DNA from 3 places in the Arthrobacter sp. FW306-05-C genome. Region 1 is predicted to be linked to each of the others. Evidence: riboswitches for the same ligand, from Rfam matches in the RefSeq annotation. Region 1 holds a riboswitch; each other region holds the start of a gene.
What was found. A riboswitch is a leader RNA that binds a small molecule or an ion and turns the genes downstream of it on or off. The one in region 1 is predicted to bind S-adenosylmethionine.

Region 1 (7,710 bases):
CAGGGCTGCGAAGGACGCCTAGATGTATTGACCTGAGAGGTTGGTGACGCGGCTGGCCGGTGGCTGACCGTTGAGTGAGGTGTGGCCTCGATGATGATTGTAATGATGGAGCCAGTCGGCGAAAGCGGCAACACGCTCGGCCTCGGAGGCGTAGGGACGGGCGTAGGCCCATTCGTCGAGCATGGTGCGGTTGTAGCGCTCGACTTTGCCGTTTGTCTGAGGCCTGTAGGGGCGGGTGCGTTTGTGCTTGATGTCCGGGCCCAGAGCGTCTTTGAATGCGTAGGAGCGGTAGCAGGATCCGTTATCGGTCAGGACCCGTTTGACAGTGATCCCGTGGGACTCGAAGTAGGCATTGGCGCGTTCCCAGAATCCGGCCGCAGTGTCCTTTTTCTCATCGGTCAGGATCTCCGTGTAGGCGAGCCTGGAGTGATCATCGACGGCGTTGTGCAAGAAGGCGTGACCCGGTCTCCGGTTCGCCGCGGTACCGGTCTTGTTCCGGTTTCCGGCGGCCCTGCCGACACTGCGGTGTCCGCCGCCGTCAGGGATCCGTCCAAGTTTCTTGATGTCGACGTGGACCAGGTCCCCGGGGCTGTGGTGCTCGTACCGGCGAATCACCCGGCCCGTGGCCCGGTCCATCCACGCCAGCCTCGCCAGCCCAAACCGGGACAGCACCCGGTGCACCGTGGAGGGGTGAATGCCCAGCAGATAGCCGATCCGTGCCGGGCCCCAGCGCCGGTTGACTCTGATCGCGACGATCCGCCGCTCCCGCCGCGTGGAGGTCCGACGCGGGGAGTTGATGGGCCGGCTGGAACGATCACCCGTCCCGTGCTCCCCGTGCTCCCGGTAACGGGCCGCCCACCGCGCTGCGGTCGTCACCGACACCTGGAACCGCTCAGCAGCACGGCGCAGCGGCCACCCGTCATCGACGATGCACCGGGCCAGCCGGAGCCGTCCCTTCGGCGTCAGAAGCGCGTTAGCATGGGACATTGAAGACCTCCTTGTGGATCGGACTCTTAGACAAGCCCCACTCCACTTGGAGGTCTTCTTTTTGTCACCTAACCACGCCGCATGTTCCTAACCTCCGTGGTCAATACACCTAGAAGCCTAAAGTACGACGCCGGGGCGCCACTTAGGCGGCAAGGCAGGGCAGGCAGCAAGTCGGGAAGTCACAACCAGTCACACTCTTGGCTTGGACCGGGTGGTGTTTCGTACACTCGATCCAGGTCATGAGTGCCAGCGACAGCCCCGGCTTGCTGGCCGGCAACCCTCCTTCCGCGGTGGGGTGCCCCGGGTGAGGACCTGGCCTGCCGGTCAATTGACGGCGGGCAAGCGCGTAGAAGAGGTCTTGCCATGACGGTTTCCGTCGCCCCAACCACCATCCCCGAACACGGAATCGTCCGCTACGCCTCCATTGGGGAACTGGAGCTCGAGGCCGGGGGATACCTGCCCGACGTTACGCTGGCCTACGAAACCTGGGGCACCCTCAACGCAGACGCCAGCAACGCCATCCTGATCGAGCATGCGCTCACGGGCAGCACTCACGTAACCCGCGGAGACACCGACGAGGAAGGCTGGTGGGAGCAGCTGGCCGGGCCCGGTGCCCCCGTGGACACGGACCGTTTCTTCGTGGTGTCCATCAACATTGTGGGCGGCTGCTACGGCTCCACCGGCCCCTCATCGCCCGCCCCCGACGGATCGCCCTGGGGTTCCCGCTTCCCCCTGGTCACGCTGCGGGACAGCACCGTGGCGGAGGCCCGGCTGGCGGACCAGTTGGGGATCAAGAGCTGGTTCGCGGTTCTTGGCGGCTCCATGGGCGGCGCCCGGGCGCTGGAATGGGCAGTGACCTACCCGGAAAGGGTGCAGCGCTGTGCCGTCATCGCCGTGGGGGCTGCGAGCACGGCAGAACAAATCGCCTTTGCCCAGGCCCAGACCCTGGCCATTCGGCAGGATCCAAACTTCAACGGCGGCGACTACTACGGCGGTCCCTGTCCTGAAGAGGGCCTGGCCCTTGCCCGGCGCATCGCCCACATCACCTACCGGTCCGCCGCCGAACTGGAAGGCCGCTTCGGCCGGGCGGCCCAGGCATCCGAGTCGCCCCTTCAGGGGGAAGTACTGGCAGCCCGTGGCCGCTACCAGGTGGAAAGCTACCTGGACCACCAGGGCAACAAGCTCGTGAAGCGCTTTGACGCCAACAGCTACATCGCCCTGACCGAAGCGTTGATGAGCCACGACGTCTGCCGCGGACGGGGAACCCTGGCCGAAACCCTGGCCGGTGCTACTGCACGCTTCTTCGTGGCCGCCGTCGACTCCGACCGACTCTACTTCCCGTCCCAGTCCCGGGAACTGGCGCAGGCGCTGCCCGGCGAGGTGGACGTCCACGTCATCCAGGCACCCATCGGCCACGACGGGTTCCTCACCGAGATAGGCCAACTGGGGGCGCAGCTGCGGGGCAGCTTCCTGGTCTAGGCACTCCTGGACCAGGCAGTTTTGGTCCACACGTTCCTGGTCAAAGCCTCCGAGGTTCAGCCAGCTCCAAGGAAACCTCCAGCAGTGTGCATTCCTGCAGATGCCTTCTGCACTAATGGTCGTTGAGGTTGCACCGGCAAGCAGACCATACTCATCGAAGCCGGTTTTCGTGGTGTACATCACATCCGGCTGCCATCGACTGTCCCCGTGGTGTCGACGACGACGCCGAAGGAGTTCGCATGAGTACGGAACGCTCCGCCGCAAGGCGCACCGAGGAAACCGACGTCAAGGCATCAGGCCTGAAGAAAGTGGTGACGGCCTCCATGGCCGGCACCGTCGTGGAGTGGTACGAGTTCTTCCTCTACGCATCCGCAGCCACCCTGGTGTTCGGGAAAGCCTTCTTCCCCAACGCCGGGACAGAACTGGATGGCATCATCGCCGCCTTCCTCACCTACGCCGTCGGTTTCGTGGCCCGTCCCATCGGCGGCATCGTGTTCGGCCACTTCGGCGATAAGTTCGGCCGCAAGCAACTGCTGCAGCTCAGCATCATCCTGGTGGGCGTCTCCACCTTCCTCATGGGCTGCCTGCCCACGTTCGGGCAGATCGGCTACTGGGCTCCCGCGCTGCTGGTCATCCTCCGGTTTGCCCAAGGCTTCGCCGTCGGCGGGGAATGGGGCGGCGCCGTCCTCCTCGTGGCGGAACACAGCCCCAGTAAGTCCCGCGGGTTCTGGGCCAGCTGGCCGCAGTCCGCGGTGCCCCTGGGCAACCTCCTCGCCACGGCCGTGCTGTTCATCCTGTCCTCCACCCTGACCCAGGAAGCCTTCCTCGGGTGGGGCTGGCGTGTTGCCTTCTGGCTGTCCGCGGTGATCGTGCTGATCGGCTACTACATCCGGACCAAGGTCAACGACGCCCCCATCTTCCTTGAAGCGCGTAAGGAAGTGGACGCCGGCCACAAGGGCTACGGCGTGGCCGAGGTCTTCCGCCGCTACCCGCGCGGCGTTTTCACCGCCATGGGCCTGCGCTTTGCGGAGAACATCCTGTACTACCTGGTGGTGACGTTCTCCATCACCTACCTGAAGACCGTGGTCCAGGCCGACACCACGCGCATCCTCCTGCTGCTGCTCCTGGCCCACGCCCTGCACTTTGCCGTGGTGCCCATGGTCGGCAAGCTCTCGGACCGGTTCGGCCGCAAGCCCGTCTACATGGCCGGCGCCATTATGGGCGCCACCTGGGGCTTCTTTGCGTTCCCCATGATGGACACGAAGAACGACTTCATTATCCTGGCGGCCATCATGATCGGCCTGGTGTTCCACGCCTTCATGTACGCTGGGCAGCCTGCCATCATGGCGGAGATGTTCCCCACCCGGATGCGTTACTCGGGCGTCTCCCTGGGATACCAGGTGACGTCGATCGTGGCCGGCTCCCTGGCCCCGATCATCGCCGCCTCGCTTTTGGGCACCTACAAGTCCTCGGTCCCCGTGGCCGTCTACCTGCTCATCGCCTGCGCCATTACCGCCGTCGCGGTCTTCTTCCTGAAGGAAACCCGCGGCGTCTCGCTGCATGACGTGGACGCAGCCGACGCCAAGGGCACCGCCGACCTGCTGGCCGCCAGCAAGAAGTAGGGCCCCATGAAAGCCGCCGTCCTGTACGCCACCGTCCCCGCCACTGGAAACGCCTCTGGTAAAAGCAGCTTCGCCGACGCCCGGCCACTGGTCGTGGAGGAACTCGAGCAGCCGGAGCCCCGCACCGGTGAGCTTGGTGTTGCCATCACCTATTCGAGCCTCTGCCATTCGGACCTCTCGGTGGTGGACGGCTCACGGGTCCGGCCACTCCCCATGGCCCTGGGCCACGAGGCGGTGGGGCGCGTGGTGTCCGTGGGCCAGGGCGTAGGAGACATCTCCGTGGGCGACCACGTGGTGCTGGTGTTCGTGCCCAGCTGTGGCCACTGCCGGGCCTGCCTGGCCGGCCGGCCCGCGCTTTGCCACCGGGCAGCGGAGGTCAACGGCTCAGGAGACCTGCTGCACGGGCCTGCCCTGTTGCGGACGCCGGAAGGGAAGCGCATCAACCATCACCTGGGCGTCTCGGCGTTCGCGGACTACGCAGTGGTTGCGCGGGAATCGGTGGTGGTGATTGACGGCGACGTCCCGGACACGGTCGCCGCGATGTTTGGTTGCGCCGTGCTCACCGGAATGGGCGCGGTGTTCAACACCGCCGAGGTCAGTCCCGGCCAGTCCGTGGCAGTTTTCGGCCTGGGGGCGGTGGGGCTCTCCGCGGTAATGGCGGCACGCCTGGCCGGAGCTGCCAGCGTGATTGCCATTGATCCGAACCAGGGCAAACACCAGCTGGCCCGTGACGCCGGTGCCACCGCGGTGGGTACGCCGGACGACGCGGGGCGCCTCATTCAGGAAGCGTCCGGCGACGGAGTGGATGTTGCCGTCGAGGCGGTGGGCTCGGCAGGCGTGATCGCGTCCTGCCTGGAACGGGTGACCCGGGGCGGGGCAGTGGTCTCGGTGGGCCTTCCGCACCCGTCCGCCGAGTTGACCGTTCCGGCCCTCCAGTTCGCCGGCGCCGGCAAGCGCCTGCTGGGCTCCTATATGGGTGATGCCGTTCCCGCCCGCGACATCCCGAGGTACCTGGCTTACTGGCGGGAGGGCAAGCTGCCGGTTGAGCTGCTGCACACCGACACGCGGCCACTGAGCGAGATCAACGAGGGGCTGGATGCGCTTGCCGCCGGGAAGGTGGTGCGGCGGCTCTTCCAGGCCTGACCCGTCGTCTGCTCCTACGGCTGGGCCAGCCTCAGCCTGCCAGCAGTCCGGCCCGCTCCTTCAGCTCCTCCTTCAGGGCCGCGATCACCGCCTGCACCCGGGCCGACCGAAGCGACTCCGGGCGGGCCACGGCCCAGATAGGGAGCTGGCGTTCGAAATCCGCAGGCAGGACTGGAGCGAAATCTTCCCGGTCCGCCACCATGAAGTTGGGCAGCAGCCCGATGCCGGCGCCCTGCCGAACGGCCTCCACCTGTGCGAATACGCTGGTGGCCTGGAAGCTTGTCCGGGGCATCGGCAGCTGCGATGACCAGCGGGGGCCCAGTTCCGCCACCTGGAGCGCAGACTCGACGTACGAGACAAACGCGTGCTGCCGCACGTCGTCGAGCGTTTCCGGGAGGCCGTGCCGCCCCGCATAGTCGGCGCTGGCGTAGAGGCGCAGGTAGTAGTTGCTCAGGAAAATGGTCTGTGCGGTGCTGACGTCGGCCCGGCCCACCACGATCTCCAGGTCCACCCCTGACCGGTTCTGGCTGACTTTCCGGGTGGCGCTCAGCATTTCGATGTTCAGTTGCGGGTTCTGCTGCTGGAGCCGCACCAGCGATGGAGTGACGAACACCGCTCCCACTGCGTCGGTGGTGGCCACGCGGACCAGGCCCGCAAGGGCGCTATTGTCCTGGCTGATCAGGCCCGACAGGGAGCCGAGTGTACTCTCGATCGCCTCCGCCGCGTCCACCGCAGCAGCACCGAGCTGCGTCAGTTCCCAGCCGTGCGGGCTGCGCTCCAGCGTGCGGCCGCCCAGCTGCTTGTCCAGCGCGAGGATCCGGCGCGAAATCGTGGTGTGGGTGGTCCCCAGGCTCTCGGCCACGGCATTGAAACGGCCCAGGCGTGCAACCGTCAAAAGGATAAGCAGGTCGTCGGGGCTCGGCAGCCGTCTGGAGTCCACGTTGGACCTTCCGTTGATGTGCATCAATGCACAGAGTGTCTGTGATTTTTCCCCTTGATTGCACCCTAACACGGTGTGATGGTTGACACAGGCATGCCGGCAGAAGCGCCGGAATGAAAGCAAAGGAGCTTACGCATGGCAGTTATCGGTTGGATTGGCCTGGGCAACATGGGCGGCCACATGTCGGTGAACCTGGCGAAGGCGGGGCATGACGTCCGCGGCTTTGACCTCAACCCCGCAGCCCTGGATGCGGCTGCAGCGGGCGGCGTCAAGCGGGCCGGCAGCATCGCCGAAGCCGTGGATGGCGCGGACGCCGTGTTCACCATGCTCCCCAAGGGCGAGCACGCCCGCGCGGTGTATCTTGGCGCGGACGGGGTGCTGGCGCACGCGGATACGCGCACGCTGCTCATCGACTCCTCCACCATCGACATCGCCTCTGCCCAGGAACTGCACGACGCCGCTGCTGCCGCCGGTTTCCGGTTCGTGGACGCGCCGGTGTCCGGCGGAATGAGCGGGGCCGAGGCTGGAACCCTGACGTTCATGGTGGGCGGGGAAGAAGGCGCCGTCAAGGACGCTGCCGGCTACATCGGCCCCATGTCCGGCAACATCATCCCCACGGGCGGCCCCACCACGGGGCAGGCAGCCAAGATCTGCAACAACCTGATGCTTTTCATCAACCTTGCCTCCACCGCTGAGGGCGCGGTGCTCGCAGACCGGCTGGGCCTGGACAAGCAGGTCTTTTGGGACATCGCCTCGGTTTCCTCGGGAGACTCATGGGCGCTCCGGACCTGGTACCCCGTGCCCGGTGTGGTTCCCACAGCGGCCTCCAACAACGACTTCGCACCTACCTTCACCACCGAGCTCGCGAACAAGGACATCGGCCTGGCGATCAGCGCCGCCGAAGACACCGGCACACCCCTGGAGATCGGCAAGCACGTCCAGCAGTTGTTCCAGCGGCTCATCGACGCCGGGGACGCGGGCAAGGACTGCTCCATGATCATCAAGCTCGTGGACGGCTCGCTCGAGGCCGCTGACCGGGCGCCGTCCAACTAACCACGCCGTCCAACCAAGCACCGCAGGAAAAGAGACTCTTTTGGAAACCATCCCGCACTACATCAACGGCGCCCGCGTCACCGATGCCGACCGCTTCGGTCCGGTCTTCAACCCCGCCACCGGCCAACAGGAAAAGCAGGTGGCACTTGCCTCCACGGCCCGGACAGAGGAAGCCATCGCGGCAGCCCGCGCCGCGCTGCCTGCATGGCGGGCAACCAGCCTTGCCAAGCGCACCACCATCTTCTTCAAGGTCCGCGAAATCCTGAACCAGCGCAAATCCGAACTCGCCGCGATCCTGACCAGCGAGCACGGCAAGGTCCTCTCCGACGCAGAAGGCGAAATCGCCCGCGGCCTGGAGAACATCGATTTCGCCACCGGCCTGTCGCACATGCTGAAAGGCGAGCGGTCGGAGCAGGTCTCCAGCGGCATCGACGTCCATTCCATCCGCCAGCCGGTGGGGGTCGTGGCCTGCATCACCCCGTTCAA
Region 2 (7,710 bases), 1.8 Mb from region 1:
AGGCGGCAGGCTGGGAGCTGGGTTACGGCCCGCTGGAGCCGCAGGACCTCCTGGACGCGGATGCGGTCTGGCTGATCTCGAGCGTCCGCCTTCTTGCCCCTGTGAACACGATCGACGGCAAGCAGATCGGCAGCCCGTCCGTCCAGAAGGAGCTGACCGCCGAGTTGAGCGGACTTTTCGCCGGCATCCACTAGGCCCTGCAACAGGCGCTTAATCCCTTTTCCCGCACCCGCATCACCCGTAAGGTGTGGACCATGGACTCGCGAAACCTGCCGATCGAAAACCTGTCCTTCGACGACTGCTGGGAACTGCTTGAGAATGACACGGTGGGCAGGCTGGCCATCGTGGTGGACGGGCATCCGGAAATCTTCCCCGTGAACTACGTTGTGCACCTGCGCAGCATCGTCTTCCGCACCGCTCCGGGCTCAAAACTCTGGGGCGCCAGGATGGAGCGGCCGGCGGCGCTGGAAATTGACGGCTACGACCCCTCGACGGAACAGGCCTGGAGCGTAGTGGTTCGGGGCGACACGGAAATCATCGAGGACCAGGCCGTCCGGGATGCAGTGGACGGACTTGGCCTGGAGCCGTGGCAGCCCGGAGAGAAGGCCAACTATGTCAGGCTGAACGCCAAAGCGTTAACGGGCCGCAGGTTCCAGGTGAACCGGCCGGATGTCTGGAACACCCGGCTGCAGGACCGGCGCCGCGCGTCGTTCGAGTAGCGGCCGGCGGCGCCTTGTCAGGCGTGGGAAGTTGGACCCTTTCCGGAAAGCTGTGCTTCCAGCCCGGAAAGCAGGATGGTGAGTCCTTGCTCAAGCTCCGCGCCGCCGTCGTATTCTGCAAGGGCCGGCGCAAGGGCACGCAGCCTGGGAAACTCCTTGGCGGGCAGGCGGTGGAGCCCCAGCCGCAGCAGCACCTCGTTTTCTTCCGGGTCAACGACGTATTCCTGCAGTTCGTTGAGGATGTGTCCGTAGAGAAAGCCGTAGTAGGCGCGGTAGACGTGCAGCGCATCCGCCGGCTGGAACCCCGCGGCCACCAGCAGGGACAGGATCTGCTCGAGCGGCCGCAGCGTACCCAGGGGCCGTAGTCCCAGCGGCGTGGACAGGGGCCGCGTTACCAACAGGGGCACTACGTTGGGATGCTGAAGCGCCAGCGTCCGCAGGTTGTGGGCGATTCCCCGCAGTTGGGCCTTCCAGTCCGGGTCCTCGGGATGGATTCTGAGCTGATTGAGCACCAGTTCCGAGACCCCGTCCAGCAGGGCTGCCCGGTTTTCCGCGTACCGGTAAAGGCTCATGGGGTCCCTGCCGAGCTCTTGCCCCAGCCGGCGCATGGTCAGGGCCTCCAGGCCTTCGGCGTCAACGAGTTCCAGGGCCTTGGTTAGCACAATGTCCCGGCTCAGCCGGGTTTTGGGCGAACGAGGCCCGGAAGCTGCAGTGGAAGTCATGGATTGGTCCTCGCCCCGCCGGCGGTGGTCCCGGAGTTATTCAAGACGGTTGCCTCACTTGTAGTCTACGGGTAAAGTCTACAGTGTAGACAAGCGGTGAGAGCGCTGTTCGTCCCCTCAGTCTCAGCCGGGGATGGACTATATACCCCGATCGCCCCCGTGCAGGGGATCGCGGTTTGCTGTTGTAGCCACACGGCAGCGCCGAGCACTTAGCGAAGGGAGCCGTCATGGCTAACTCGCAGTTCGATCTGTTCCTCCACGAAGCAACCTATTCCGATCATGTATCCGATTCCAGCCTGAACCGCGACCGCCTCTACGGGCTGTACACCAGCTGGTGCGTGATCAATCAGCAGCCGCTCGGCAGCGAATCCACTTTTTGGTCAGCCATGAAGCACAGGATCAACCCCGGGCACAACGGACTCCGCATGAAGGGTCCAGCTGCGGCCGACTACATCCTCACCAGCTATCCGGGGCTTGTCTAGCTTCCCCGGCCCGCCTTGGGGCACCCCTTGGGCGCATGAACACATGCTGTGGCACTCCGGTGCCACGGCATTTTTCGTGCCCTGAAGCAGCCGCGGCCAAGGTTGAGGAGCGCGTCCCCGCCTGGGCTAGGTAGGGATGATCCGGAAGAGGAACCTGGTGCGCACCATCACCCACAGCAGTCCCAGGACCACGGCATAGGCCGCGGTGTTGAGGAAGATACTCTGCTGCTGCAGCGCCGGAATATTGGCTACGACGGCGATCAGCAGCACATGCATGATGAACACGTACAGCGTGGCCCGGCCCAGTGGAATCAGGAACCAGCCCAGCGCCCGCTGCACCGGCTTCCAGTAAGCGCTGAGGAATGCGTAGGCCGCCACCACCAGGACCATGACATTAAGCAGGCGGCCTGGAGCCAGGTACGTGCGGCCGAAGAGTGCGTCATACATGGCGCGGTATACGCCGTCCGGCATGAGCGCCAGGCGGACGTCGTAGTTGTTCGCCAGGTAGGGATTCCCCCAGGACAGGAAGGCCAGCGCGAACGCCGCCGCGGTGCAGGCAACCACCACCCACGTATGCCTCGACAGCCAGGCAACGACGGCACGGCGGTGATAGCCGGCAACCAGGCCCAGCACGAACAGCACCTGCCACACCAGCAGGGGGAAGGAGTCCTCGAACTGCGACGGCAGGACCCGGAACCTGGTCACGGCACCAACTGCATACACTGCAAGGGTCGCGGCCAGCACCCAGACGGCCTTTCCGCGGTTCAATGCGGCCAGGATGAGCGGGCTGACCAGTAAGAGCACCACGTAGAGGCCCATGACGTTGAATTGCCAGGGCCCAAACTGCAGCAGCACGATGGCCGGAAGCACCTGGGGCGGCACGGGGAACTGGAACAAGGACGACATGCCCGCATAGAGGTCGTAGGTCCGGCCGGCACCGTTGTGCCCGGCGCCGCCGGTTCCCTGGTCCACGAAGGTTGTGAGCGCCTCGGCGTGGAAGAACGGGAGCAGGGACAGCAGGAAGACCCCGATCAGCACGGCGAGCGCCGTCAGGTAGAGCTTGCCTGCGCGGCGTGACGTGAGGTCCACAACCCGGCCGAAGTCCTCCTTGGCCTTGGGCCCGTACACCATGCCCACCACCAGTCCGGAGAAGAGGACGAACAGCTCTGCGCCTGACACGAAGCCCACGGCTTCCTGCGTGAGCAACTGGAAAAGCGAGGCCATGCCCAGGTGGTTGACCACCACGAAGACGATGGCCATTCCGCGCAGCAGGTCAACGCGCGAGTCCCTGGTGGAAGGATCCTGGTAGCTCCAGGCTGTGGCTGCATTGATCCTGCGCGGAACCTGCCACAGGGCCACCAGGAGGATGACCATGGCGGCGGCAACAGTCCAGGCAGCAGGCCCGGACAGGGTGTTGGCGCGGACATAAGTGCCGGTGGGTGCCTGATCGGTGACAGGGCCGGTCACCATCGGGGAGGCCTTCAGCCTGTCCACCGCAGCCTTGGCAATGTCCGGGTTTCCGGTGAGCAGCCAGCTGATGCTCGCCACGCCGGTGTCCCTGGTGCTGGTGCGTTCGTCCCATACGACGGCAGCCGTGCGTGCGAACTCCAGGGAGGTGGCAGTTCCCGCCACCTGGTCCCACCAGCCGGTTTTGATGCCGGCTTCGGGCGCGCCGCCGGTTGAAGGGCTGTAGAACGCCGCGGTCTGGAGGAGGAAAGGCTTCCTGCGCCCCTCCGAGTAGGTGGCGTAGAAGTTTTCGCTTCCGGAGGCTGTCAGCATCTCCTCAAGCTCGCCGGCCCGCGGCAAGGTGTTGACGGCGGCCCCGCCTGCGGTGTCGTCGTGGTAGGCGGCCAGGCCCACCCAGTCCACGGCGTCGTCGCCCGGGTAGTACGGTGCGTAGGCGTTGTCGCTTCCGTTCCAGGTGCCGTCCCCGTTGGTGTCCAGGAGCGCGAACCCCTCGCTTCCTGGCTGCGGCGCATTCCGGCTCCGGTCAAAGGGTAGTCCTTGCCCAGGTAAGGCGCCCACACCATGGTGGCCCGGCCGCCGTCGTACTTCTTGAATGCCCTGGACACCTCCTGGAAAGCCTGGCGGTACTCGGCGGACTGCTGGCCCCAACCCACCCAGCTTGTGTTCATGTCAGGGGCGAACCGGATCAGCAGCTGGCTCTTGAACCCGGATGTGAGAGTGTGCACCTGCTGCGCAAAGGCTTCGGCTTCTGCAGTGCCGAGCTGGTCCAGCGGCACCGAGGGCTTGACCGTAAGCAGGGCGTGGGCACCTTTGGCTGCGGCCTGCTGCAGGAAGCCGTCGACGTCGTTCCGTTCGGAATCACGGAACGGAAGGGTGATGTCGTGGCCGAAGACAGCAGGGGTGGCGCCCAGCCGGTCACTGAAGCCTGCAGCGGTATCCTCGCCCCACTCGAGCACCGCACCCAGCCACGGCTTGCCGCTGTCGGGTGCAGCCTGCGCCGGACCTGCCGGCGCCAGCACGGCCAGGAAGGCGATGACGATGGCCGCTAGAAAGGCAGCCACAGAGCGCGGACGGTTTACGTGGCTGGTGGCGCGGTGATGCGATGTGATTGCCCGCATGCTGACAAGGACCCCCGGTACTCTTTGCTCTGCTGCCCGTTGCTTAGGCGACGGGGTGGTGCCCCCGGTAAGAACTTTATCCGGCGGCCGGCCCGTGCGTATCGCCTGGCCGTCCGGTGAATTACGGAACATGACGACGGCGGCGGTGCGGCCTGGGAGCGCAGGTGTTACGTTTTTGGGGAGTAATGAGTACCGGTGTGAAGCCCTGACTGGCCGGTCGGCAACCCTCCCTTTCGCGGCGGGGTGCCTCAGGTGAATACTCGGCATATCGACCGATTCGAGCTGCAAGCGTGAAAGAAGGAGATCCGTCGTGTCCGACGCACCCGCCTCTGAGGAAAGACTGTCCTACCGCCTGATTACCGGCGCGGACAACCGTGAGTTCTGCGAGCGGATCTCCGCTGCACTCGCGGACGGTTACGTGCTGCACGGCAGCCCCGCAGCAACCTTCAATGGCACCACCGTCATCGTGGCGCAGGCCATCGTCCTTCCGGCCGCGATCGCCTCGGCAAACGCCGCCGTTGCAACGGCCGTTGACGAGCTTGAGGGCGAGTTCGACGGCGAGTTTGATGGCGAGGGCCACGCATGAGCTACGCCGGAGACCTGACGCCGCAGGAAGCCTGGGCCAAGCTGGAGCAGGGCGCCGTCCTGGTGGACGTCCGTACCGAGGGCGAATGGGCCCACATCGGCATCCCGGACACCAAGGCCACGGACAACGACCCACTCTTCATCCAGTGGACCTTCCCCGGCGGCATCCCCAACCCAGACTTCATCAAGGATCTGACGGACCAGGCGCCGGAGGACCCGGGCACGGAACTGGTGTTCCTGTGCCGCTCCGGCAAGCGCTCCGTCGCCGCTGCCACCGCCGCCACCCAGGCGGGTTTCACCGCCTACAGCGTCCTCGAGGGCTTCGAGGGCGATCCCGACCGCTTCGGCGAGCGGACCGTCAATGGCTGGAAAAACCGCGGCCTGCCCACCAACCTCGGAAAGAACTAAGTGAGCTTCAACCACGACGCCCCCAGCTGGAACCCCGACACCCAGGCCGTCCGCGGCGGGCTGGACCGCAGCAACTTCCAGGAAACGTCCGAGGCCATCTTCCTCAACTCCGGCTTCGTCTACGAATCCGCAGCCGCTGCTGAACGCGCCTTCACCGGCGAAGACGAGCGCTTTGTCTACTCCCGCTACGGCAACCCGTCCGTGGCCACGTTCCAGGAACGGCTCCGGCTGCTCGAAGGCACCGAAGCGTGCTTCGCGACGGCGTCGGGCATGTCCGCGGTGTTCACCGCCCTGGGCGCCCTGCTGGCAGCCGGCGACCGTGTAGTGGCCGCCCGCTCGCTGTTCGGTTCCTGCTTCGTGGTCCTGAACGAGATCCTGCCCCGGTGGGGCGTGGAGACCGTGTTCGTGGACGGCCCGGACCTGGACCAGTGGCGCGAAGCGCTCTCCAAGCCCACCACGGCTGTCTTCTTCGAATCCCCATCCAATCCCATGCAGGAAATCGTGGACATCGCCGCGGTCAGCGACCTGGCGCACGCGGCCGGGGCCACCGTGGTGGCGGACAACGTCTTTGCCACTCCCCTGCTGCAGCGCTGCGGTGACCTGGGCGCGGACGTCATCGTCTACTCCGGCACCAAGCACATCGATGGCCAGGGCCGGGTGATGGGCGGCGCCATCCTGGGCACCAAGGAGTTCATTGACGGCCCCGTAAAGCAGCTGATGCGCCACACCGGCCCCGCCCTGTCCCCGTTCAACGCCTGGGTCCTGACCAAGGGCCTGGAAACCATGGGGCTGCGCGTCAACCACTCCTCCGCCACGGCCCTCCGGCTTGCCGAGTGGCTGGAGGAGCAGCCGGCCGTGAGCTGGGTGAAGTATCCGCTGCTGAAATCGCACCCGCAGTACGGGCTGGCGGCGAAGCAGATGAGCGCAGGCGGCACCGTCCTGACCCTGGAGCTTGCCCCGTCGGGCGGACGCTCCGGCAAGGAAGCCGCCTTCGCCCTGCTGGACGGGCTGCGGATCATCGACATCTCCAACAACCTGGGCGATTCCAAGTCACTGATCACGCATCCCGCCACCACCACGCACCGCGCCATGGGCCCGGAAGGACGAGCGGCCATTGGCCTGAGCGACGGCGTGGTCCGCCTCTCCGTGGGACTGGAGGATGCGGACGACCTCATCCGCGACCTGGAGCAGGCGCTCAAGCAGATCTAAGTTTTCGACGCGCTGCGGTGTTCCCGCGGCGCATATTCCCTGGCGCGGCCCGAATGTGGGCCGCGGGAAGGAAGCACGGCGTCGAAGAGGAAACTCCGCGCCGCGGCGGGTCAGGCCTGGCGGACCCGCAGCAGTTCCGGTGTGTCCTCCACGTCTCCGAGATCCAGCGCTCCGCGCATGGTCACCTGCACGCCCTGGCGCACCACGGCGCCAAACCCCATGTCCTCAGGCGGCGGACCGGCAAGGGCTTTGTCCCGGGCGCGGCGTTGTTCGGCGGCCCCTGTTCCGCGGGCGATGATCTCCTCCACACCCTGCCGGGCCAACGCCAGCTCGCCTTGCTCCTGCAGGACGGGGGCCAGGTAATCCACCAGGGCACGGGCCACATCCGCGGCGGGGGCGGGACGGAAGTTGCCAAAATCCAGGAGCTCGCCGCTAAGCCCCTCGCTGCTGGCCTGCCAGGAGGCCATTCGCAAAAGAACTGTGGGAACGGGTGTGGGATCAACGTCGTCCCGCCACTCCCTGCTGGCAGATTCCACCAGCGCCCGGACCAGCACGGCAATAAGGGCTGCGTCCTCGGCCCGCAGGCATACATCCGCCACCCTCACCTCAACGGTGGGGTGGTTGCGGGACAGGCGGGCATCAAAGTACAGCATCCCCTCGTCCAACATGACCCCGGTATCCAGCAGCCGCGTCACCACCCTCCGGTAGGCGGGGTAGGTGCCGTAGATGCCTGCCGGCCCTGCCGTCGGCCACCGGTTCCAGGCCTGGGTCCGGTAGCTTTCGAACCCGGTGGGCACCCCGTTCCAGAAGGGTGAATTGGCGCTCAGCGCCGTCAGGACCGCCAGCTTGTCCCGGATGCGGTCCAGGACCGCCACGCCTTCCTCCGGCGATGCGATGTAGGTGTGGACGTGGAAGCCGCAGGTCAGCTGCTCCTGTGCAGTGAGGCCGAAGCGTTCCAGCATCCTGGCGTAGCGCGGATCCGGGGTGGTATGGCTGGGGG
Region 3 (7,710 bases), 870 kb from region 1:
TCCCCACCATGACCGAGCCCGTGGCTTCCTACGGAAACGTCTCCTGGTGGGGCAACTTCGGCGAGTACGGCTTCCTCACCAAGCTCCGCTCGGAGCAGCTGCGCGACATCGGCCCTGCCCTGTCGCCGCAGTCGGCGTTCCAGCTGCTCCAGGGCGTCGAAACCCTGCCGCAGCGGCTCGACGAGCACTTGAAGAACGCCCAGGCCGTGGCCGAGTGGCTGGAAAACGATGACCGGGTGGCCTATGTCAACTACTCCGGGCTGCCGTCGCACCCACACTTCGAACGGGCGCGGAAGTACCTGCCGCACGGCCCCGGCTCGGTCTTCTCCTTTGGAGTCAAGGGCGGGCGCGCTGCCGGCCAGAAGTTCATCGAGTCGCTGCAGCTGGCCTCGCACCTTGCCAACGTGGGTGACTCCCGTACCCTGGTGATCCACCCCGGCTCCACCACCCACCAGCAGCTCAGCGCGGCACAGCTGGAATCCGCCGGCGTGCCGGAGGACCTGGTCCGCATCTCCGTGGGCCTGGAGGACATCGAGGACATCCTGTGGGACCTGGACCAGGCACTCACCGAGGCGTCCAAAGCGGTGCCCGGAGCCGTCGCTGAAGAACCCGCAGAAGCCTGCACGATCGGAGCAAACGCATGAGCACCGCCGAACGTACCTGGACGGGCCCGTCAGCACCGGAACGGCTCTCCCTGCTCCGGCAGGCGAAGTCCATCGCGATTGTTGGCGCGTCGGACAAGCCGTCACGGGCCAGCTACTTCGTGGCCACCTACCTGCTGTCATCCACGCGCTACAAGGTGTACTTCGTCAACCCCGTGGTCAAGGAGATCCTGGGACAGCCCACCTACGCGTCGCTGGCGGACCTGCCGGAAAGCCCGGACATCGTTGACGTGTTCCGCAAGCACGACGACCTTCCCGGCGTCCTCGATGAGGCAGTGGCCGCGGGCGCCAAGACGCTCTGGCTGCAGCTGGGGTCCTGGCATGAAGGCGTGGCGGCAGACGCAGAAGCCGCCGGGCTCAACGTGGTGATGGACCGCTGCGTGAAGATCGAACATGCGCGCTTCCATGGCGGGCTCCACCTGGCCGGTTTCGATACTGGCGTGGTTTCCTCCAAGCGCCAGGTCCTGGCGTGAAGCTTCCGCTCGAATGAGAACAGCGGGCCCGTTTCAACGGGCCCGCTGTTCTTTTTAACGGCTATTTGGCCGGGGAGGCGCCCTTCTGGGCGTTGCCCGGGCTTCCGCCCTGTGACTGGCCCTGTGCTGGCTGCCCGGCATTACCAGTGGAGCCTGCCGACTTCTGGGCCCCGGCACCGGCGGTCCCCGGGACCCCGGCCGAGCTGTTGCCTGCCGGCGGTTCAGCTTTCCCCGCTCCTGGCGGGCTTGGCGCTACTGCCGTTCCTTCGGCCCCGGCCGATCCGGCGGTGTCCTTGCCGCCGCCGGCTCCATTGTCCTGTGCAGCTGCCCCCGACGCACCCTTATCCCCGGTCGCACCGCACTTCGCTGTACCTGTTTCGGATTCATGCCTTACCGGGCCGGTGCATGGCGGGAGGTTGGTGCGGCCGGACAGGCCTGCGTGGCCTCGCAGGAGGCGTGACGCCAAATTTGCGGCGTCGGCAGGCCCGGCAGGAGCAGCGGAAGAAGCCGTCTCCCCGTCTGCCGCCATTTTGGGGGCACCGTGACCCGCGCCGGCGGCCCCGGCACCGTCCCCGGTGGCTGACGCGTCAGCGGCGGGCCGGCTCCACGGAACCCACTCCTCCAGCACTTGCTCCATGCTGCTGCCGTCCGGGGTGGTGGTGCCGGCAGCAACTCCGCCAACACCGAGTCCCATCCCGGCAACCAGTACCAGACCGAGCGCCGTGGGGCGATGGCGGCGACGGCGGCGGGCGAGTTCGTCGTGCCGCTGGTCACGGGGCTGCTCGTGCGGCAGCTCAGCAGTCGGCTCATCCGAATCAGGCACTTCAGCCGTTGGCGGCACACCCGCAGCAAGCAAGGCGGCCAGCTCCCCGGTGGGCGCGGGGACGGGCAGCGATGCCATGGTGCCGAGCGAGAGCAGCACGTCACGAAGTTCCGCGTCCTGGCCGCAGCCTGCGTCCTGAAGCACGTCGTCCACAAGGGTGGCGAGGTTATCCGAGGCGGATGTCATGGCGTGAGATACTCCTTCACTGCCTTAAGTTCCCGGAGTTTGAGCAAGGCGCGCCGCTGCAGTTGTTTTACCGCTCCGGCGCTCTTATCCATGGCTTCCGCCGTCTGTTCTATCGAAAGGCCGCCCACCAGCCGAAGCGACAGCACTTCCCGCTGGTCCTGGGGCAGTCCGTCCAGCAGCCCAAGGACTTCCCGGGGCGAGATGCGGTGCAGGGCTTCATTCTCCGCAGAGGTATCTTCGCGCTGATCGAGTTCGGGCTCGAAAGACAGCTTGACTGGAGTCCGGCTTTGGCGGCGGTAGTCATCCACCATCCGGGCGTGGGCAACGGAGAAGATGAACGTACGCAGCCCGGCTTCTCCTCCGTGGACGGTGTTGAGCCTGGGCAGCACCGAAAGGAATACTTCCTGCATGGCGGCCTCCGGATCCTCGACTCCCCGGGCCGTGAGATAGCCCAGTACCTGTGATGCGTATGTCTTGTAGACGAGGCTGAAGGCAGCGGTCCCGGAAACTGGCTGGTCCGGAGCCTCGTCTGTCTGTGCATCGGTCACTGACGTAGTGCTTTCCGTCAAAGAGGGTGTTGGCAAGGCAAGCGCTCAGTACATCCGGAACGCTGGCCCCACTCTACCCTTCGGTAACCACCCCGCCGGAACCGCCACGGCCCCGTGGACGGGCCAGTGCGGGGTCACGCCGGGGGAAGCTACACGTTGGGAAAGACAAAAGAGCCGGTCTGGAACGTGATGGGGGACAGGTTCCAGACCGGCACTTCATAGGGGTAATCGCCGACGCTGCCGGGAGGGTTACGCGTTTTCAAAAAAACTTCCAAAATTTTTTCAACGGACTGCTGCCCTGGTCCACCGCGGGGTGGCCGCCTGCCGCCGGGGCGCCTTCGCCGGCGCGAAAGCATGCACCCTGGCGGGCATGCGCTCTTCGGCGCAAACAGGTGCGACGACGGCAGGCGGCTCAGCGGCACCGGCGGCAGCAGCCGCAGCGGGCGGGATTGCCGGGGTTGCGGCCCCGGGACGGGTCAGGGCTCCCGCGGGGCACAGGTCGGTGACCAGGCCGGTGCCGGCACATTCGCGTACCGCGGCGATCCCGGCTGCCACCGACGCTTTGTCCTCGTAGGGTCCCGAGACCGCGATCACTCCCCCGTCAGCAGCCAGGAGCCGGAACCGGAAGAACAAATCAGCATCAATGAATGCTTCGAATTTTCCAGCCATGACGGTCCTTCCTTGGGCACCAAGGGTATTACCGAGTGTGGCTTCCCCACCATCCGCCTCACAAGACCGGCCGCGTTAAGCCTGTGTAAATTGCTTCCCCACGCCAAAGCAAACGGCCAGCCACCTGCAAAGGTGGCCTGCCGCCGTCGTTATCCTGCGCTCTAAGCGCGGATTAGTCGTTGATGAGGTCGTTCACCACGATGGTCTGGTCCCGGTCCGGGCCCACGCCGATGGCGGAGAAGCGGGTGCCGGAGAGCTTCTCCAGCGCCAGCACGTAGTTCCGGGCGTTCTCCGGCAGGTCCGCAAGGGTGCGGGCGCCGGTGATGTCCTCGGTCCAGCCGTCGAAGTACTCGAAGATGGGCTTGGCGTGGTGGAACTCGGTCTGCGTCATGGGCATCTCATCGTGCCGAACGCCGTCCACGTCGTAGGCCACGCATACGGGGATCTGTTCGATGCCGGTGAGCACGTCCAGCTTGGTCACGAAGTAATCCGTGAAACCGTTCACGCGCGAGGCGTGGCGGGCCAGAACGGCGTCGTACCAGCCGCAGCGGCGCGGGCGCCCGGTGTTGACGCCGAATTCGCCGCCGGTCTTCTGCAGGTACATGCCCATCTCGTCGAAGAGTTCCGTGGGGAAAGGTCCGGCGCCAACGCGGGTGGTGTAGGCCTTGATGATGCCGATGGAGCGCGAAATCCGGGTGGGCCCGATGCCGGAGCCCACCGACGCGCCGCCGGCCGTGGGGTTGGAGGAGGTCACGAACGGGTAGGTGCCGTGGTCCACGTCCAGGAAGGTGGCCTGGCCGCCCTCCATCAACACCACTTTGCCCTCATCCAGGGCGGAGTTCAGGACCAGGGTGCTGTCGATGACCAGAGGGCGGAGCCGCTCGGCATAGGACAGGAAGTACTCCACGATCTCGTCCACCACCACGCTCCGGCGGTTGTAGACCTTGACCAGGAGCTCGTTCTTCTGGCGCAGCGAACCTTCCACCTTCTGGCGGAGGATGGATTCGTCGAAGACGTCCTGGACGCGGATGCCCAGCCGGGCCACCTTGTCCATGTAGGCGGGGCCGATGCCCCGGCCGGTGGTTCCGATGGCACGCTTGCCGAGGAAGCGTTCGGTCACCTTGTCCAGGACTTGGTGGTACGGGGCCACGAGGTGGGCATTGGCGGAGACGCGCAGTTTGGAGGTGTCTGCACCGCGGGCCTGGAGGCCGTCGATTTCCTGGAAGAGGGCCTCGAGGTTTACTACGCAGCCGTTGCCGATGATGGGAACGGCATTGGGGCTGAGGATGCCTGCCGGCAGCAGCTTGAGTTCGTACTTTTCACCGCCCACGACGACGGTGTGCCCGGCGTTGTTGCCGCCGTTGGGCTTGACGACGTAGTCAACACGGCCGCCGAGCAGGTCGGTGGCCTTGCCTTTTCCTTCGTCGCCCCACTGGGCTCCTACGATCACAATTGCTGGCATGGGATCCTCCCCCATTCGTTCGGGCTGCCGGGTTGCCACGAGGTGGCGGGCCATGCAGCACCGTTCATGAGAATGCCCCGAACATACCGGCCTTCACACAGCCGCAGCACGGCACGGCGAAGGAAGAGTTCCGGGGCTCTTACCACCCAAGTTTAGCCGATGGGGCACTTGGTCCTTTGTTGGCCCCGCCGCGGCCCGTCATGCGGGAAGGGCCGCGGCGGGCCTGGTCAGAACCGCCGCCGCGCTGCTATTCGTCCTCAGCCTCCCCGGCGGGCCGGGACGTCTGCTCGGCGAGGGTGTCCCAGAAGGAAATGTCGGCGTCGGCAATCGAACCGTCAGCAATGGCGGCGGCGGTGGACGTCAGCGTGGTGACCGTCTGCTTGATCAGATAGCCGTTGCTGCGCTGGCCCAGTGCGTAGCCGTCCAGGTAGTGGTCGGACATGCCGCGCATCTCGAAGAGCAAGGTGGCAATGCCGTATTCCACGGAGATGCCGTTGCGGCTGATGGTTTCGGCGCTGCCGCCCTGGTATTTGCCCAGGTGGCCCCAACCGGTGGAGTCGACGTTGTTGAAGACCACGGCGCCCAACTGCTTGGACTTTTCGACGACGGCCGGGTCGGCGTTGGGGGTGGTGGGGTACAGGATGGAGCCGGAAACCAGCTTGCCGTCGCGCTCCGCCCGGGTGCCCTGGTGGTGCAGGTCGATCATGTAGTCGATCCGGTACTTGCGCATCACGTTGTTGTGCAGCGCCTGGGTCTCCGGCTGGATCTTGGCCACGTGGTCGCGGTTCAGGTCCACGCCCTCGGCGTTGTAGCGGGTGAGGTGCCGGTCCCCCTTGGCGAGGTAGTTGTCCAGGGAGAAGTTCACGTCCCCCATGGCGCCGTCCGCGTTGAGCATGGGCACCACCAGGATGTTCGCGCCTTTGAGGATGTCCGCCGACTTGCCGGCGCCCAGGTGCTTGATGAACTCCATGGCGCCCTCGGTGGTGAGCTGTTCGTTGCCGTGCTGCTGGGTCAGGTAAAGGATGGTGGGCTTGGCCGGGTCCGAGATGTACTTGACCAGGTGGATGTCGCGGCCCTTGACGGTCTGGCCGATGACTTCCAGTTCCATGGCGGGCTGGCGGGCGTCCTGGTCCTTCAGGAAGGAAACCATCTGGTCATAAGTGGCCAGCTTTGTTGTGGTGATCTGTCCGTTGCCGTCATAGCTGGGGCCCTCGCCCACTGCATTTGCCAGCGGGGCCGGTCCCGCCACGACGGCGAGCGCCAGAACGCCGGAAAGGGCAAGGTTCCTGAGGTTTGCCAGGGGTTTGTTCACGGTGCATGACCTCTTCATTGAGTGCGGTGGTTCTTTGGGTCGAGTGGGTGGCAGCCGCCATGTCCCTCATTCGGCTGTGACAAGAAGCCAACCAAGCTGGACATAATCTGTCAATATACTGGACGAAACCTGTAAGGATGCAAACAGGAGCGCAGAAGTAAAAGAAGGCCTGCCTGGCGCGACACAAAGTGGACCGGACTTGCCCGCGTGGAGCGTCTCGATTTAAGTGGGAGGGAACCATCCGGAGCGGCCGAGAGACCTGGCTCGATGACGCCGCAGCAACCCCGGTCCGGCAGGATTCCTGCCGGCCGAAGGTGCTACTGCCAGGACCGATGGAAAGGAAGATTCCAGCATGTCACTGAACACCGACCACATCCGCGTCACCCACGCCGGTTCCCTGCCCCGCACCCCGGAACTCATCGCGGCGAACGCCGCCAAGGAAGCCGATGGCATCACCCCGGAATTCCTCCAACTGCTTGAGGCCTCCGTGGTGGACGTGGTGCAGCGCCAGAAGGACCTAGGCATCGACATCCCCAACGACGGCGAATACGGACACGCCATGTCCAGTTCCGTGGATTACGGTGCTTGGTGGAACTACTCCTTCGCACGCCTCGGCGGCTTGGAGCCCACCAATGTGGACCGCTGGGCCGAAGCCGGGGTCCGCCGCTCGTCACCCGGCCATGTGGTCCTGACGTCCTTCCCCGACCGCCGGGATCGGCAGGCGTTCAACGAGGCGTACAACGATCCTTCCTCCGGCATCCTCACCCACCGCAAGAGCGTCGCCCAGCCCAAGATCGCCGGGCCCCTGACCTACACCGGCCAGGATCTGGTGGCATCGGATATCAGGAACTTGAAGACCGGACTGGCCGCCGCAGGCCTCTCAGACGGTTTCGTGGCGTCCCTCTCCCCCGGCTCCTGCGCCAGGGTAGCCAACGAGTACTACAAGTCCGACGAGGAACTCGTCTACGCCTGCGCCGACGCCATGCGGGAGGAATACAAGGCGATCATCGACGCCGGGCTCACCGTGCAGCTCGATGACCCGTCCTTGGCCGAGAGCTGGGACCAGATCAACCCCGAGCCCTCCCTGGAGGACTACCTGAAGTTCATCCAACTGCGCATCGAGGCCACCAACTGGGCCCTCCGGGATCTCCCCCAGGAACAGATCCGGCTGCACGTCTGCTGGGGATCCTGGCATGGCCCGCACACCACGGACATCCCCTTCGCGGACATTATCGGCTCCGTGCTGCAGGTCAACGCCGGGGCGTACTCCTTCGAGGCCGCCAACGTGCGCCATGAACACGAATGGCGGGTCTGGGAGGACACCAAGCTGCCCGAGGGCAAGGTCATCATTCCGGGCGTCGTGTCGCATGCCACCAACGTGGTGGAGCACCCTGACCTGGTGGCGGACCGCATCGTGCGTTTCGCCGACGTGGTGGGCCGGGAGAACGTCATTGCCTCCACCGACTGCGGCCTGGGCGGCCGGGTGCACCCGCAGATCGCCTTCGCCAAGCTGGAAGCGCTGGGCGAGGGCGCCCGTCGGGCCACCAACCGGCTCTGGTAATCCGCTTGCCATCC

Region 2: another riboswitch for S-adenosylmethionine. It lies ahead of LFT44_RS18660 (DUF1737 domain-containing protein); the one in region 1 lies ahead of metX (homoserine O-acetyltransferase MetX).
Region 3: another riboswitch for S-adenosylmethionine. It lies ahead of LFT44_RS02515 (cobalamin-independent methionine synthase II family protein); the one in region 1 lies ahead of metX (homoserine O-acetyltransferase MetX).

What each region holds. Positions count from the first base shown of each region.
Region 1 is NZ_CP084556.1:1,377,631-1,385,340, forward strand. It holds gene LFT44_RS06315 (bifunctional o-acetylhomoserine/o-acetylserine sulfhydrylase) at 1-22, shown strand, start outside; gene LFT44_RS06320 (IS481 family transposase) at 19-987, opposite strand; SAM riboswitch class IV at 1,223-1,338, shown strand; gene metX (homoserine O-acetyltransferase MetX) at 1,351-2,466, shown strand; gene LFT44_RS06330 (MFS transporter) at 2,706-4,088, shown strand; gene LFT44_RS06335 (zinc-dependent alcohol dehydrogenase family protein) at 4,095-5,231, shown strand; gene LFT44_RS06340 (LysR family transcriptional regulator) at 5,263-6,195, opposite strand; gene mmsB (3-hydroxyisobutyrate dehydrogenase) at 6,307-7,224, shown strand; gene LFT44_RS06350 (CoA-acylating methylmalonate-semialdehyde dehydrogenase) at 7,265-7,710, shown strand, end outside.
Region 2 is NZ_CP084556.1:4,006,705-4,014,414, forward strand. It holds gene LFT44_RS18635 (aminodeoxychorismate lyase) at 1-194, shown strand, start outside; gene LFT44_RS18640 (pyridoxamine 5'-phosphate oxidase family protein) at 255-719, shown strand; gene LFT44_RS18645 (TetR/AcrR family transcriptional regulator C-terminal domain-containing protein) at 737-1,441, opposite strand; gene LFT44_RS18650 (hypothetical protein) at 1,669-1,923, shown strand; partial or broken gene opgC (OpgC domain-containing protein) at 2,050-4,508, opposite strand; SAM riboswitch class IV at 4,690-4,805, shown strand; gene LFT44_RS18660 (DUF1737 domain-containing protein) at 4,819-5,094, shown strand; gene LFT44_RS18665 (rhodanese-like domain-containing protein) at 5,091-5,501, shown strand; gene LFT44_RS18670 (O-succinylhomoserine sulfhydrylase) at 5,502-6,710, shown strand; gene LFT44_RS18675 (glutamate--cysteine ligase 2) at 6,821-7,710, opposite strand, start outside.
Region 3 is NZ_CP084556.1:510,452-518,161, reverse strand. It holds gene LFT44_RS02550 (O-acetylhomoserine aminocarboxypropyltransferase/cysteine synthase family protein) at 1-644, shown strand, start outside; gene LFT44_RS02545 (CoA-binding protein) at 641-1,135, shown strand; gene LFT44_RS02540 (hypothetical protein) at 1,197-2,144, opposite strand; gene LFT44_RS02535 (RNA polymerase sigma factor) at 2,141-2,692, opposite strand; gene LFT44_RS02530 (YegP family protein) at 2,975-3,361, opposite strand; gene LFT44_RS02525 (adenylosuccinate synthase) at 3,534-4,823, opposite strand; gene LFT44_RS02520 (M14 family zinc carboxypeptidase) at 5,071-6,153, opposite strand; SAM riboswitch class I at 6,370-6,474, shown strand; gene LFT44_RS02515 (cobalamin-independent methionine synthase II family protein) at 6,488-7,696, shown strand.